DNA from 2 places in the Pantoea sp. XAF26B01_ASV70 genome. Region 1 is predicted to be linked to the other one. Evidence: predicted binding sites of a transcription regulator. Region 1 holds the regulator's gene; the other holds the start of a gene.
The links. The regulator Fur, encoded in region 1, represses iron uptake genes when iron is present. The targets are predictions, from matches to a motif close to ATAATAATGAGAACNACTATCAA.
Positions count from the first base shown of each region.

Region 2: a site for Fur is predicted at 3,801-3,823, ahead of exbB (tol-pal system-associated acyl-CoA thioesterase). Genes of this name have one in related genera too.

Region 1 covers NZ_CM137251.1:3,058,605-3,064,047, forward strand. The annotation lists gene ybfF (esterase) at 1-585, shown strand, start outside; gene ybfE (LexA regulated protein) at 754-1,029, shown strand; gene fldA (flavodoxin FldA) at 1,162-1,692, shown strand; gene fur (ferric iron uptake transcriptional regulator) at 2,041-2,484, shown strand; gene ACX8ZY_RS14420 (hypothetical protein) at 2,556-2,951, opposite strand; gene glnS (glutamine--tRNA ligase) at 3,187-4,854, opposite strand; gene nagE (N-acetylglucosamine-specific PTS transporter subunit IIBC) at 5,007-5,443, opposite strand, start outside.
Region 2 covers NZ_CM137251.1:668,053-673,495, forward strand. The annotation lists gene metC (cystathionine beta-lyase) at 1-592, opposite strand, end outside; gene ACX8ZY_RS03210 (TRAP transporter large permease) at 728-2,014, opposite strand; gene ACX8ZY_RS03215 (TRAP transporter small permease) at 2,029-2,535, opposite strand; gene ACX8ZY_RS03220 (TRAP transporter substrate-binding protein) at 2,584-3,555, opposite strand; gene exbB (tol-pal system-associated acyl-CoA thioesterase) at 3,908-4,630, shown strand; gene exbD (TonB system transport protein ExbD) at 4,637-5,059, shown strand; gene tcuC (MFS transporter) at 5,295-5,443, shown strand, end outside.

The sequences.
Region 1 (5,443 bases):
GAGATGAACTACGCTGTAATGGCGCAGGATATGGTCGAAACACTGGATGCACATGGCATTGATCGCGTCGCGGTGATCGGACACTCGATGGGCGGTAAAATCGCCATGACCATGAGCGCGCTGGTGCCGGAACGCATTGAGCGCCTGGTGATGATCGATATCGCCCCGGTGGATTACCAGACGCGCCGTCATGACCAGATATTTGCCGGCATTCGTGCCGTCACCGATGCGGGCGTCTCATCCCGCAGCGAGGCGGCGAAGGTCATGCGAACGCTGATCGAGGAAGAAGGGGTGATCCAGTTCCTGCTGAAATCCTTCCAGGAGGGGGAGTGGCGCTTCAACGTTCCGGTGCTGTGGGATAACTACACCACGATCTCTGGCTGGCAGCCGGTTCCCGCCTGGAATCACCCGGCGCTGTTTATTCGCGGCGGCGACTCCAGCTACCTGGATAACAGCTATCGCGATGCGTTGCTGCAGCAGTTCCCGGCCGCTCAGGCGCATGTGATCGGTGGCGCAGGACACTGGGTTCATGCAGAGAAACCCGATGCCGTTTTGCGCAGTGTCCGTCGCTTTTTTGCGCTTTAAAAGCAAATAGATGGCGGCAAAGGTTTAGGATTGGCGTCCGGCGTAAGCGTGAAGTATGATGGCGCGCTAAAATTTTGCCGCGGGTCAGTTTTGCTGCGGCAATGGCCAATAATTTATAATCTGCGCGGTGAGTGTCTGGCGCCCGCCCCCATTCAGTTTTACTAAGCCATGGCAAAAGAACAGACTGACCGCACGACGCTCGATCTCTTTGCTGATGAGCGCCGCCCCGGTCGACCCAAAACCAGTCCGCTTTCGCGTGATGAACAGCTGCGCATTAACAAGCGCAATCAACTGAAACGTGACAAAGGACGCGGGCTTCGTCGTGTCGAACTGAAAATGAACAGTGACGCCGTCGATGCACTCAATACGCTGGCAGAACAGCGCAATCTCAGCCGTAGCGAACTGATTGAACAGATGCTACTGGCACAGCTCAAACTGGATTAATGCGGGCAAATCGCACGCAGAGGCAAATGTCGGGGCTTTAACCGTTCACCGGTTTTCTCTCGTCTGCTATTATTCGCTGAAATGTGCTGCGGCACACATCTCATCATCAGGATTTAAGAGGTTATTTTACTCATGGCACTCGTAGGCATCTTCTTCGGCAGCGATACCGGCAATACCGAAAACATTGCAAAAATGATCCAGAAACAGCTGGGTACAGATGTTGCAGAAGTCCATGACATCGCAAAAAGCACAAAAGAAGATCTGGAAGCGTTTGATATCCTGCTGCTGGGTATTCCGACCTGGTACTACGGCGAAGCGCAGTGCGACTGGGATGACTTTTTCCCGACGCTGGAAGAGATCGATTTTAACGGCAAGCTGGTTGCGCTGTTTGGCTGTGGCGACCAGGAAGATTACGCAGAGTATTTCTGTGATGCCATGGGCACGATTCGCGACATTATCGAACCGCACGGTGCCGTGATTGTCGGACACTGGCCAACTGAAGGCTATCACTTCGAAGCCTCGAAAGGCCTGGCCGATGATACCCACTTCCTGGGCCTGGCCATTGACGAAGATCGCCAGCCTGAGCTGACCAGCCAGCGTGTGGAGCAGTGGGTTAAGCAGATTTTTGATGAACTGCAGCTGAAAGAGATCATCGAAGCCTGATCCTGCCCGACTCAATGTGAGCGCCAGCTCACATTGAGGCAATGAAAATGCCTATAGAAATAATAGCCACATTTTTTTAACTTTCTCCGTTTAATCTGTAGAATACCCGCATCGATCTTCCGCTTATTTTCTCAGGCGGCAAGACTAAGTGATGTGCTAACAGACCTCTGTCAGAATCTTCCCCGGCCCGGTGACGAATCCCCAATAGCCCATGATGATTCAGACACGCCCTCTGGTTTTCATTTCATCGCTTCAGTTCTATAATGAGACGCAAATGAGAATGAGCACAGATCGACATTCAAGGCGATAAGCCACAAAAGTGAATATTAGTAACAGGACAAAATCCGCATGACTGACAACAACACCGCATTAAAGAAGGCTGGCCTGAAAGTAACGCTGCCCAGACTGAAAATTCTGGAAGTGCTTCAGGAACCTGAGTGCCATCACGTCAGTGCGGAAGATTTGTATAAACGCCTGATCGACATTGGCGAAGAGATTGGCCTGGCGACCGTTTACCGTGTTCTGAACCAGTTTGATGATGCCGGTATTGTGACTCGTCACAACTTTGAAGGCGGCAAGTCTGTCTTCGAACTGACGCAGCAGCATCACCACGATCACCTGATCTGCCTGGATTGCGGCAAGGTTATCGAGTTCAGCGACGAATCGATTGAAACGCGTCAGCGTGAAATCGCGACCCGCCATGGCATCAAGCTGACCAACCACAGCCTCTATCTCTATGGACACTGTACGCTGGGCGATTGCCGTGAAGACGAAACGCTGCACGACCAGTAACGCTGGCGCGGCCTGAAATAAAAAAACCGGTGAATTCACCGGTTTTTTTTCGTCTGTTTTCTGCCCTCACCTCAGGCGACCAGCGTCTCCTGCAGATAGCGCCAGCGTGGAATGGAGCTGCTGCAATCCAGAATGGCCAGCGAAATGCGGCTCTGGTTATTGCCGTTCATCATCTGCATTTCGCGATACTGTACGACGATCTCTTTTTCATGATGAGAGAGAATGACATGTTCACAGGTGGCAATGCGCATCCCTTCCCGCTGCCCTTGTAACTGCTGGAAAAGATCCTCGACCTCGTTCAGATTGTACTCTTTGCCCTTTGGGGTCACCATGCGAAATTCAGGATGAAAATAGGACATCAGCAGCTGGAAACTGTCATCAGATCCGGCTGGCTGATTAAAAATACGTTCAATGAGCTGATGTAAAACGACGACACTGTGTTTGGCTTCCTGGGCGAGAACTGTCATTTTTTTTCCTTCTGTAACCCGCTTTGCAACCTCTGAGAGCGGATAGCCTACCTGAAAGCTGACAATTCACATCCTGAAATTGATTAATTTTTTTAAACTCAGATTACTCCCACAAGTCGGTATTGAACCGGTTGTGGTTAGTGCAGAATAAACGTCGGCGATGGTAAAAATCGGGGCAATAAAAAAGGGCGATAAATCGCCCTTTTGTCATTTTATGAGGTCAGCCCCAAAAAATTTATTCGCCCGTTTTGGTCCAGGTATCACGAAGACCGACGGTGCGGTTAAACACCAGTTGCGTCGGTTTCGAGTAAACGCTGTCGGCGCAGAAATAACCTTCACGTTCAAACTGAAACGGTGTTGTCGGTTCCACATCGCGCAGGCTGGGTTCAACAAAGCCGTTTTTGATGGTCAGTGACTCAGGATTAATGACCGCCAGGAAATCCTCTGCAGCAGCCGGGTTTGGCACACTGAACAGACGATCATACAGACGGAACTCAGCTGGCTGCGCGTGATCCGCAGAAACCCAGTGAATCACGCCTTTGACTTTGCGGCCATCGGCTGGATCTTTGCTCAGCGTATCAACATCGCTGGTGCAGTAGATGCAGGTAATGTTGCCCGCTTCATCTTTGGCGACCCGCTCAGCACGAATCACATAGGCGTTACGCAGGCGGACTTCTTTGCCCAGCACCAGACGCTTATATTGTTTGTTCGCCTCTTCACGGAAATCCGCGCGATCGATCCAGATCTCGCGGCTGAACGGCACTTCACGCGTGCCCATCTCCGGTTTACCCGGATGATTTGGCATGGTGACGATTTCGCTATGGCCTGCTGGCAGGTTTTCGATCACCACTTTAAGCGGATCTAAAACCGCCATGGCGCGGGGCGCATTCTCGTTGAGATCATCGCGGATACAGGACTCCAGCGAAGCCATCTCCACGATGTTATCCTGCTTGGTCACGCCAATACGACGACAGAACTCACGGATAGAAGCGGCGGTGTAACCACGACGACGCAGACCTGAAACGGTCAGCATGCGCGGATCGTCCCACCCTTCTACGTGCTTCTCGGTCACCAGCTGAGTGAGTTTACGTTTCGACATCACCGCATACTCCAGATTCAGGCGCGAGAATTCATACTGACGCGGATGAACCGGAATAGTGATGTTGTCCAGCACCCAGTCATAGAGACGGCGGTTGTCCTGGAACTCCAGCGTACAGAGCGAGTGCGTAATGCCTTCCAGCGCATCGGAGATGCAGTGGGTAAAGTCATACATCGGGTAGATGCACCACTTATTGCCGGTCTGGTGGTGTTCCGCGAACTTGATGCGGTAAAGCACCGGATCGCGCATCACGATGAAATTAGAGGCCATGTCGATTTTGGCGCGCAGACAGGCGGTGCCTTCGGCAAACTCACCGTTTCGCATCTTCTCAAACAGCGCCAGATTCTCTTCCACGCTGCGATCGCGATAAGGGCTGTTTTTACCCGGCTCTTTCAGGGTGCCGCGATATTCACGAATCTCATCCGGACTCAGTTCATCAACGTAGGCCAGTCCTTTGGAAATCAGCTCGATGGCATAGTTGTAGAGCTGATCGAAATAGTTTGATGAGTAACAGACCTCACCGCTCCACTCAAAACCCAGCCACTGAACGTCACGCTTGATGGATTCAACGAATTCCATATCCTCTTTAACCGGATTGGTATCGTCGAAACGCAGGTTGCATTGCCCCTGATAATCCTGGGCGATGCCAAAATTCAGACAGATCGATTTCGCATGACCAATATGCAGATAGCCATTGGGCTCCGGCGGAAAACGGGTATGCACGCTGCTGTGCTTACCGCTCGCCAAATCTTCGTCAATGATCTGACGAATAAAGTTAGTTGGGCGGGCTTCAGCCTCACTCATCTCAAAAATCCTCAATACGAATAACGGGTGATTTGTACCACGAAGTAACGGAGTATGATCCACAAAGCGTCTGAGGGAAACAACCGTTTGTTAAGCCTTTAAAACAAAAAAGGCAGGAATCGCTTCCTGCCTGTGGGGTTCTGTTGCGGGGATTAGCCTTTCACTTCATACAGCGGGGTTTCCCCTGCTATTACCTGACCCTGTGCCAGTAAAGTCAGACCGGCGAAATCGTCGCTGTTGCTGACCACGACCGGACTCACCATTGAGCGGGCATTGGCGTTAAGGAATTCAAGGTCCATCTCCAGTACTCGCTGACCGGCGACCACGCTGGCCCCCTCTTCAACCAGACGGGTAAAGCCTTTACCTTCCAGCGCCACGGTATCCAGCCCCATGTGCACCACAATCTCCACGCCATTGTCGGTTTCCAGACAGAAGGCATGATTGGTGTTAAAGATTTTCACCAGCGTACCGGCAATCGGTGCCACTACCCATTTGTCGCTGGGCTTGATCGCCAGACCGTCACCCACCGCTTTGCTCGCAAAGGCTTCATCCGGCACATCATCCAGCGCCACGACTTCACCGCTGACCG
Region 2 (5,443 bases), 1.8 Mb from region 1:
CCAGCGCATCAAATAAGATACCGGCTGCCCAGGTGTTGTCGATCATAATGATCGCCTCGGGCGCTTTGGCGCGAACCGCCGCCACAATCGCCGGAATATCCTGAACTTCCATCGTAATAGAGGCCGGTGATTCCAGGAAAACGACCCGGGTATTGGGCTGCACCAGCTCACCGATTTCACTGCCGATGCAGTGATCGAACCAGCCCGTTGAAACCTGCAGCTTAGTCAGGATTTTAGTACAGAAATCCTGGGTCGGTTCATAGACTGCGCCACTCATCAGCACGTGGTCGCCCGCCTCGACAAACGCCAGAATCGCGTTCGCCACGGCAGCCGCGCCGCAGGGGTAGAGCACACAGCCTGCGCCGCCTTCCAGCTCCGTCATCGCATCCTGCAGCGCAAAGTGCGTCAGGGTGCCACGACGGCCATAAAAGAGTTCGCCTTTTGCCCGACCGGCGGTGGCGCGTTTCTTCTCCGCGACCGTATCAAAAACCAGCGAGGAGGCCCGTTGAATCACACTGTTCACCGAGCCCTGGGTATAACGCTTGCTGCGTCCTGCACTGACGAGCGTGGTATCAATTTTTCTGGTGGTCATGAGTCGCCTTTGCCGCTTCTGACTAAGCCCTCACGTTACCACGAAACGACCAGCAGGGTTGAGACTCAATGGTGATTATCAGAGTGCTTCGCAGGATGAAAATCGGGTCCGCCACCGGACCCGATTTTGCCGACGCTACATCACGCCCATCAGGCGCGGTAACCAGAGGGAGATGGCGGGAATATAGGTAATCAGCATCAGCACGATAAACAGCATGCCGTAAAACGGCAGCATGGCTCTGACCACCTGCTCGATTTTCTGCTTACTGACCGCACTGGCGACAAACAGTACCGTACCGACCGGCGGGGTGATCAGGCCGATCCCGAGGTTGGTCAGCATGATCATGCCGAAGTGAACCGGATCGACGCCAAGCGCGGTGGCGACCGGCAACAGCACCGGCGTCAGGATCAGGATCAGCGGTGCCATATCCATCAGCGTCCCCACCACCAGCAGCAGGATGTTGATACACATCAGGATCACATATTTGTTATCGGAGAGGCTCGTAAAGGCCTCGGTGATAATCGTCGGCAGTTGCATAAAGGTCATTACCGCGCCGAATCCGGCCGCGAAGGCGATCAGCACCATCACGATGGTGACGGTTTTAATGGTGCGGAACAGCAGGATATGCAGCTGGCTCCATTTAAAGTCGCGGTAGATAAACATGGTGACGAAAAAGGCCCAGATACAGGCGATCGCGGCGGACTCCGAGGCGGTAAAGATGCCGGAGAGAATGCCACCCATAATGATCACCACGGTAAACAGGCCCCAGAACGCGTCGAAGAAGATTTTCAGCGCCTGACGAAACGGAATACGTTCTCCTTTGGGATAGCCGCGTTTATGGGCAAAACCCAGGCACATTATCATCAGGCAGCCCCCCAGCAGCAGGCCGGGAAAGATACCGGCAACAAACAGCGAGGAGATGGTCACCATGCCGCCGGTCGCCAGCGAGTAAATCACCGAGTTGTGGCTGGGTGGCGTCAGCACCGCCTGCACTGAGCCGCTGGCGGTGACGGCGGCGGCGAAATCACGCGGATAGCCTTTCTCCTCCATCTGCGGAATCATCACCGAGCCAATCGAGGCGGTATCCGCCACCGATGAGCCGGAAATCGCGCCAAAGAAGGTGGAGGCGACAATGTTCACCAGCGACAGGCCACCGCGAATAAAGCCGACAAAGATATAGGCGAAGTTGACCAGCCGCCGGGCAATCCCGCCCTCCGCCATAATCGCACCCGCGAGAATAAAGAACGGGATAGTCAGCAGCGAAAATTTGTTAATGCCGTTGGTCACCTGAATCACCACCGCTTCCAGCGGCAGATCGATCCACCAGGCGCCAATAAAGGCGCTCAGCCCCACCGCAAAGGCGACCGGAAAACCCACCATCAGCAACACCAGCAAACTGCCTATCAAGATCAATGCATCCATTTTTCTGCTCCGCGTTAGTGGGTGCCGCCCAGCGTGACAATCGGCCGCTGGCTCTGATCGCCGGTCAGCAATCGCTCAACAACAAACAGCAGGGTAAAGATCGCACCAATCGGAATCGGCAGATACATCTCGCCGTAAGTCACTGCCGGTAATGAAGCGAGCGTCTGTACCCACATCGCTTCGCACAGGCTGTAACTGGCCTGAAAGATCACCAGACAGGTGATGATCATCAGCAGATCGCTGACGCGCAGCATCAGGCGTTGCCGGGCGGGTGACAGGCGATCGGTGACCATGGAAACGCAGATATGCGTTCCGGCCCGCAGTCCGACCGGTGCGCCAATAAACGTAAAAATGATCATGCAGATAATGGCCACCGGTTCCGGCCAGGAGAGCGCGCCGTTCATCACGTAGCGGGCGAAGATCCCGATCGGGATCACCGTCACCATAATCATCAGTGCCACGGCGGCCACCAGCATGCAGAGCAGATAGAGCCCATCCATCAGACGTGTATAAGCAGCCATAATTGATACCTGATTAAGCACGCCACACGGCAGTGTGGCGCGGAAGGGTTATTTCACCTCAGCGATCCGGGTCATCAGATCCTGATATTTGCCGCCAAACTGATCGCGCACCGGCTGGGTCGCTTTGACGAAGTAGTCACGGTCGGTCTGCTGGAAGGTGACGCCACCTGCCTTCATTTTGGCGATCGACTCTTCGGTATAGGTCGCCCAGAGCTGGCGCTCCTCATCCTGCGCCTCTTTGCCGAGCTTCTTCAGCAGCGCCTGATCCTCAGGTTTCAGGCGATCCCAGGCGCGTTTTGAAAACAGGATCATCTCTGGCTGGATAAAGTGGCCGCTGAGGGTGTAGTACTTCGCCACCGGCATATAGTTATGGGCGACAAAGGTCGGTGGATTGTTCTCGGTGCCATCGACCACGCCGGTCTGCATCGCACTGAACACTTCACTGACGCCCATCGCCACCGGATTCGCGCCCATCGCTTTCAGCGTCGCCAGCGAGATGGCGCTGTTCTGCACCCGGATCTTCATGCCTTTGAGATCTTCCGGTTTTGCCAGCGGCTTCTTGGTGATCATGTTGCGCTCACCGGCATCGGTCCAGCCCAGGAACACCATGCGGGCGTTGGGATCTTTATCGAATTTGTCGGCAATCTCGCGGCCTATCTCGCCATCCAGCACTTTGTGCATGTGGTCAATGTCGCGGAAAATGTAGGGCAGGGTCAGCACGCTGGTTTCCGGGGCGATCGAGGTGACTGGCGCCAGCGACACACGGATCATGTCGATTGCGCCCAGCTGCACCTGTTGCAGCGTCTGATCTTCGTCCCCCAGCACGCCACCGGCGAAGAGCTTCATCTCCAGCCGTCCATCGGTGGCCTGTTTGAGTTTGTCGCCCATGTGCTGCAGGGCGACCACGGTCGGATAACCGGCAGGCTGGACTTCAGCCACTTTGATCACCTGTGCCGTGGCGGTGGCGCTCATCATCATCGCCGCCAGGGCACTGGCCAGGCATGTTTTCGTCATTCTCATTATTTTGTCTCCCGCTGAGGTAGGACGGCGTCCGGCGTCGGGGGCTAACCGGAGAGAACCGTGTGGAGCCAGCATAGTGAAAACGCGCGCCAGTAAAATGCGGCAATGCTGATTGAATGAATGCCATCACATTTTGAAACGATGTTTTAATAAATTTTCATGCAACTTCACATTTTCGAAACATCCTTGTCAAAAGTGTTTAAACCTGGTCAATTGCGGGTAAATGGCGTCGATCAGCTTTGTAAATACTAATGAGAACTACTATCAATTCGCCGTCGTTTTGCTATTATTCGCGCTTGTCTCGCATCCCTGAATCAGAAGTTGGAGAAGCAGCGTGGTAGCCAGTGATTTGATGCAAACGGACCTCTCCGTTTGGGGCATGTATCAACATGCCGATATCGTGGTAAAGGTGGTCATGATTGGCCTGTTATTGGCCTCAGTGGTGACCTGGGCGATCTTCTTCGGCAAATATGCCGAACTCAGCGCCGCTAAGCGCCGCCTGAAGCGCGAGCATCTGGCGCTGAGCGAAGCCCGCAATCTGAATGACGCCGCCCGCATTGCCCAGTCGTTTACCGGCCACAGCCACAGTGTGGTGCTGCTGAATGATGCGCAGAATGAGCTTGAACTGTCGGCTGGCGTGGAAGATACCAACGGGATTAAAGATCGCACCAGTTTCCGCCTTGAGCGCCGCGTCGCTGCGTTCAGCCGTCATGCAGGCCGGGGCAATGGCTTCCTGGCGACCATCGGTTCGGTTGCGCCGTTTATCGGCCTGTTCGGCACCGTATGGGGCATCATGAACAGCTTTATCGGCATCGCTAAAACCCAGACGACGAACCTTGCGGTTGTTGCACCAGGTATCGCCGAAGCGCTGCTGGCAACCGCAATTGGCCTGATCGCTGCGATTCCGGCGGTGGTGATCTACAACGTCTTTGCCCGCATGATCGCCAACTACAAAGCCTCGCTGGGTGATGTCGCCGCTCAGGTGATGCTGCTGCAGAGCCGTGATATCGATCTGGGCACCGTCGCAACTGATGTTCCGCGTCCTGCGACGGCTCAGAAACTGCGCTTAGGGTAAGTTCTTATGGCAATGCGATTAAACGACGATCTGGAAACGGATGGTGAAATGCATGAGATCAACGTGACGCCGTTTATCGACGTCATGCTGGTTCTGCTGATCATCTTTATGGTGGCCGCGCCGCTGGCCACGGTCGACGTACGCGTCAATCTGCCCGCCTCAACCAGCGCGCCGCAGCCGCGTCCGGAAAAGCCGGTTTACCTGTCGATTAAAGCGGATAAGCAGCTTTACGTCGGTAACGATCAGGTCACGCCGGAGTCGCTGGTTAACGTGCTGACTAACCAGACCCAGGGCAATAAAGAGACCACCATTTTCTTCCAGGCGGATAAGTCAGTCGATTATGAAACGCTGATGAGCGTGATGGATAAGCTACGCACGGCGGGCTATCTGAAAATTGGTCTGATGGGCATGGAAACCGTGAAGAAATAGCGGGTTATCCGGCTCAGGAAAAAGGCGACTGTTCAGGTCGCCTTTTTTTATGGCTGCTCTCCAGCCCTATAAAATCAGGCAAATCAGGGCCAGGGTAATCACTTATGCTCCTCGAACTGACTTGTTAATTGGTTGTTACTTATGTACATGGGTTTGTAAAGTGCAATGGTGAGCCAGGTCACATTAATCCCGCATCAGGCAGGCTAAAACGGCTAAAAAACAACAGGAAGCCGTTATGAGTCACACCCCGTCTTTACAAAAGCCGCCGAAAAGTGCCGCCCGAACCATCTTCACCGTCACCAGTGGTAACTTCCTGGAGATGTATGATTTTATGGTGTTTGGCTACTACGCCACCGCCATTTCAAAAACCTTCTTTCCCGGTGA